2 regions of the Rhizobium sp. WSM1328 genome follow, and region 1 is predicted to be linked to the other one. Evidence: riboswitches for the same ligand, from Rfam matches in the RefSeq annotation. Region 1 holds a riboswitch; the other holds the start of a gene.

Region 1 (2,394 bases):
AAAGACGCGCGGTGTGGTAGGCTTCAGGGCAGGAACCTGCCCGGATTTGCTTCGATCCGCAACCGGCGGATCAGAAAGAAAAGCCGCAGCAGTGATGCGGCGGCATCGGCTCGCGGGTTGATCGGCAACGGTCAGAGATCGGTACCGATCTCTTCCACATCAAAGGGCGTGGTCTGGTAGATTTCGTTGATCCAGTTGCCGAACAAAAGATGCGCATGGCTGCGCCAGCGGTTCTGCGGCGCAAGCGCCGGATCGTTATGCGGGAAGTAATTGTGCGGCATCTTGATCGGCACCCCGGCATTGACGTCGCGGAAATACTCGTCGGAAAGCGAGGTGGAATCATATTCGACATGGTTGAACATGTAGAGCCGCCGGCCTCTCTTCTCGTGCACGAGGCAGACGCCCATTTCGCTGGACTCCATCAGGATCTCCAGGCTTTCGGATTTCTCGATATCGGCGCGGCGCACTTCGGTCCAGCGCGACACCGGCACTTCGAAATTGTCGGAAAAGCCGTTGAGATAGATCGAGGAAGGTTTCAGGTTCCGGTGGCGGTAGACGCCGAAGGCCTTCTCTTTCAGCTCGTATTTCGGAACGCCGTGAAAATGATAGACCGCCGCCATCGCGCCCCAGCAGACGTTCATCGTCGAATGGACATTCGTTTCCGTCCAGTCGAGAATCTCCTGCATCTCCGGCCAATAGGTGACGTCCTCATAGGGCAAAAGCTCGATCGGCGCCCCGGTGATGATGAAGCCGTCGAACTTGCGGTGCTTTACCTCCTCCCAGGTCTGGTAGAAGGCTAGAAGATGATCCTCGGACGTATTCTTCGCCTTGTGGCCGCCGATGCGAATGAGCGACAGCTCCACCTGCAGCGGCGAGGCGCCGACGAGGCGGGCCATCTGCAGTTCGGTCTTGATCTTGTTCGGCATGAGATTGAGCAGCCCGATCTGCAACGGTCGGATATCCTGACGGATCGCCAACGTCTCGGTCATCACCCGCACACCCTCCTGAACCAGGGTTTCGAAGGCGGGCAGCGTATCGGGGATCTTGATGGGCATTGCGGTCACTCGATCAAAAACAAAAAACCGGCGGCGACAAAAATCGCTACCGGTCCGCACGCGGCCCTTTAGCGACTTTTTTAACGTGGCTGCAAGCCGGCCGGCCAAATCACCACGGAGGCCTTAATTAGACCCAGTCGGATTGCGAATCAACTGGCGAATACATGCAGGAGAGACTCATGCAAGCATCATCACACTTTAATGACTGATAGAATCTGTTGATAGACCGGTAACGCCACCATGTTATTTATAAGGGTATGGGCGATTTGGAAAAGCGTAATGGCAGATAAAATCGAGGGGAGGCCGGGCATCCGGAGGCAGGATAGGGTAGGGTATGATTTAAGCCTGACATATCGCCTCGGCGTCATGTTCTCAGCATTCTGGAATTCGGAAGTGCGTGGCAAGGTGCTGTTTCTGGCGACCGTGCTGATCCTCGTTATCCTGGCGACGTCCTACGGCCAGGTCATTTTGAACGAGTGGAATGCGCCCTTCTACGACTCGCTGGAGCGCCGCGACCTCGGCGAATTCTTCCACCAACTCGAAATCTTCGCGATGATCGCCGGCACGCTGCTGCTGCTCAACGTGCTGCAGGCCTGGCTGAATCAGATGACGGCGCTCTATATGCGCGAAGGCTTGTCGCGCGATCTGGTTGACCAGTGGCTGAAGCGCAAGCGGGCGCTGCGGCTTGCCTCCAGCGGCCTGATCGGCGTCAATCCGGACCAGCGCCTGCACGAGGATTCCCGCAACCTCGCCGAAAGCACGACGGGATTGGTTCTCGGCCTGCTGCAGTCGACCATTCTTCTGGTGAGCTTCATCGGCGTGCTCTGGGAACTTTCCAGCGGCTTCATCTTCCGCATCAGCGGCCATAGCTTCTCCATTCCAGGCTACATGGTCTGGGCGGCGATTTTCTATGCCGCTTCCGCCTCGGTGCTGAGCCAGGTCGTCGGTCGCAAGCTGGTGAAGCTCAATGCCGACCGTTTTTCGAAAGAGGCCGAGCTTCGCTTCACGCTGATGCATGCCAATGAGAACATGCCGGCAATTACTGTTGCCCGCGGCGAGGAGAACGAACGCCGGCGCATCAACACCGACATCAGCTCGGTCCTGACAGTCGTCAAGCGGCTTGCCATGGCCAATACCAATCTCACCTGGGTTTCGGCCGGCTATGGCTGGCTGGTGATCGTCATCCCGATCATCGTTGCCGCCCCCGCCTATTTCTCCGGCGGCCTCACCCTCGGCCAGCTGATGATGTCGGTCGGCGCCTTCAACCAGGTCAACACGGCGCTGCGCTGGTATGTCTCCAATTTCGGCCCGATCGCCGAATGGCGCGCCACGCTGATGC
Region 2 (2,394 bases), 740 kb from region 1:
CTAGGCCGGAGCCGTAGAGGCTGGCGGGCTTTTCCTGCATGTGTTCGTAGACGAGGCGGCCGACGATCTGGCCGTCTTCGAGGATGAAGGGCACCTCGTGGCTGCGCACTTCGAGCACCGCGCGGCTGCCGCGCCCGCCGGCAGGCGCATGGCCGAAGCCCGGATCGAAGAAGCCGGCATAATGGACGCGGAATTCGCCGACCAGCGGATCGAAGGGGGTCATTTCGGCTGCGTAATCCGGCGGCACGTGCACCGCCTCGCGCGAGACGAGGATATAGAATTCATCGGGATCGAGGATCAGCTCGTTGCGGCCGCGGCTGTGGAGCGGCTCCCAGAAATCGAAGAGGTCGTGCTCGGCCTTCTTGTCGACGTCGACGACGGCGGTGTGATGTTTGCCGCGATAACCGATCAGGCCGTCCTTGTCTCCGGCGAGGTCGATCGACAGGGCGATGCCGCCGCCGGAAACGTTCGGCAGCTTGCTGGCGACCAGCGTCTCGCTCTCATGCAGCTTCAACAGTTCCGGCTCGCCGAGCAGCGCCTGGCCGACGCGGAACCGGATCTGCGACAGCCGCGAGCCGCGGCGCACAACGATCGGGAAGGTGCGCGGGCTGATTTCGAGATAGAGCGGGCCGGAATAGCCTGATGGGATCTTGTCGAATTCCTGGGCGTAGTCGGTAATGACGCGGGTGAAGATATCGAGGCGCCCGGTCGAGCTCTTCGGATTGGCCGAGGCCGACATCTCGGCCGGCAGCGCCAGGCTCTCCATCAGCGGCACGATATAGACGCAGCCCGTTTCGAGCACCGCGCCTTCGGAGAGGTCGATCACGTGCAGGCTCAGCCGGTCAAGCTTGTCGGACACCAGATGCGAGGGGCCTGGCATGAAGCTGGCACGCACCCGAAAAGCCTTGCCGCCCAAGCGCAGGTCGAGGCTTGCCGGCTGGATCTGGTCGCGGTCCAGCTCCCGCTCGGAGATCAGACGCCCCGTTTCGAACAGCGCGGAGATCGCGCGATCCGCCAGAATTCCCGTTTCGCGAGCCATCATGCCTCATCCATCATTTGCCGCCGACAAAACCAAACTCGGGGAATTGACGCAAGCAGCTAACAGCAGTATTGCAGAATTATCCCGTGGTGATTTGGCCGGTCGGCTTGCAGCCACGTTAAACAAGTGGCTAAAAAGACCGGGTTGAAACCGGTCTGCTTTTGCGACCGGTTTTTTTGTTATGTGAAGGTGATGGCATGAGCAAGACCTGGCGCCCGGCAACCCAACTCGTCCACGGTGGCACGCTGCGTTCGCAATATGGCGAGACGTCCGAGGCAATCTATCTCACCCAAGGCTTCGTCTACGAAACGTCCGAGGCGGCCGAAGCCCGCTTCAAGGGCGAGACGGAGGGCTTCATCTACGCCCGCTACGGCAGCCCCACCAACGACATGTTCGAAAAGCGCATGTGCATGCTCGAAGGCGCCGAAGACGCCCGCGCCACCGCTTCCGGCATGGCCGCCGTCACCGCGGCGATCCTCTGCCAGCTGAAATCAGGCGATCATATCGTCGCCGCGCGCGCCCTGTTCGGTTCCTGCCGCTGGGTCGTCGAGACGCTGGCGCCGAAATACGGCATCGACTGCACGCTGATCGACGGCCGGGATCTGGCGAACTGGGAAAAGGCGATCACGCCGAAGACCAAGGTGTTCTTCCTGGAAAGCCCGACCAACCCGACGCTCGAAGTGATCGATATCGCTGGCGTCGCCAAGCTCGCCAACCAGGTCGGCGCCAAGGTCGTCGTCGACAATGTCTTTGCCACGCCACTTTTCCAGAAGCCCCTGGAGCTCGGCGCCCATATCGTCGTTTATTCCGCCACCAAGCATATTGACGGCCAGGGCCGCTGCCTCGGCGGTGTCGTTCTTTCCGACAAGGAATGGATCGACGAGAACCTGCACGACTACTTCCGCCATACTGGGCCGGCCATGTCGCCGTTCAATGCCTGGACACTGTTGAAAGGCATCGAGACGCTGCCGCTGCGCGTGCGCCAGCAGACCGAGAATGCGGCAAAGATCGCCGATTTCCTGGCCGAGCAGGGCAAGGTCGCCAAGGTGATCTATCCCGGCCGCAAGGACCATCCGCAGGCCGATATCATCGCCAAGCAGATGACCGGCGGCTCGACGCTGGTCGCCTTCGAGCTGAAGGGCGGCAAGGATGCGGCCTTTGCGCTGCAGAACGCGCTCGATATCGTCAAGATCTCCAACAATCTCGGCGACAGCAAGAGCCTGATCACCCATCCGGCGACGACGACGCACAAGAACCTGACGGATGAGGCGCGCGCCGAACTCGGCATTTCCCCGGGCACGGTCCGCCTTTCGGCCGGCATCGAGGATACCGACGACCTGATCGAAGATTTCGCC

Evidence for each region. Region 1 has a riboswitch for S-adenosylmethionine ahead of metA (homoserine O-acetyltransferase MetA). Riboswitches for the same ligand answer to the same signal wherever they lie in the genome.
Region 2: linked by a shared signal. The riboswitch ahead of AC2444_RS00960 (O-succinylhomoserine sulfhydrylase) and the one ahead of metA (homoserine O-acetyltransferase MetA) in region 1 are both predicted to bind S-adenosylmethionine.

The regions. Positions count from the first base shown of each region.
Region 1 is NZ_CM172788.1:4,204,288-4,206,681, forward strand. Features, by position in the region: gene metA (homoserine O-acetyltransferase MetA) at 132-1,055, opposite strand; SAM riboswitch at 1,104-1,181, opposite strand; gene AC2444_RS20910 (ABC transporter ATP-binding protein/permease) at 1,296-2,394, shown strand, end outside.
Region 2 is NZ_CM172788.1:189,018-191,411, reverse strand. Features, by position in the region: gene AC2444_RS00965 (2'-deoxycytidine 5'-triphosphate deaminase) at 1-1,042, opposite strand, end outside; SAM riboswitch at 1,116-1,194, shown strand; gene AC2444_RS00960 (O-succinylhomoserine sulfhydrylase) at 1,237-2,394, shown strand, end outside.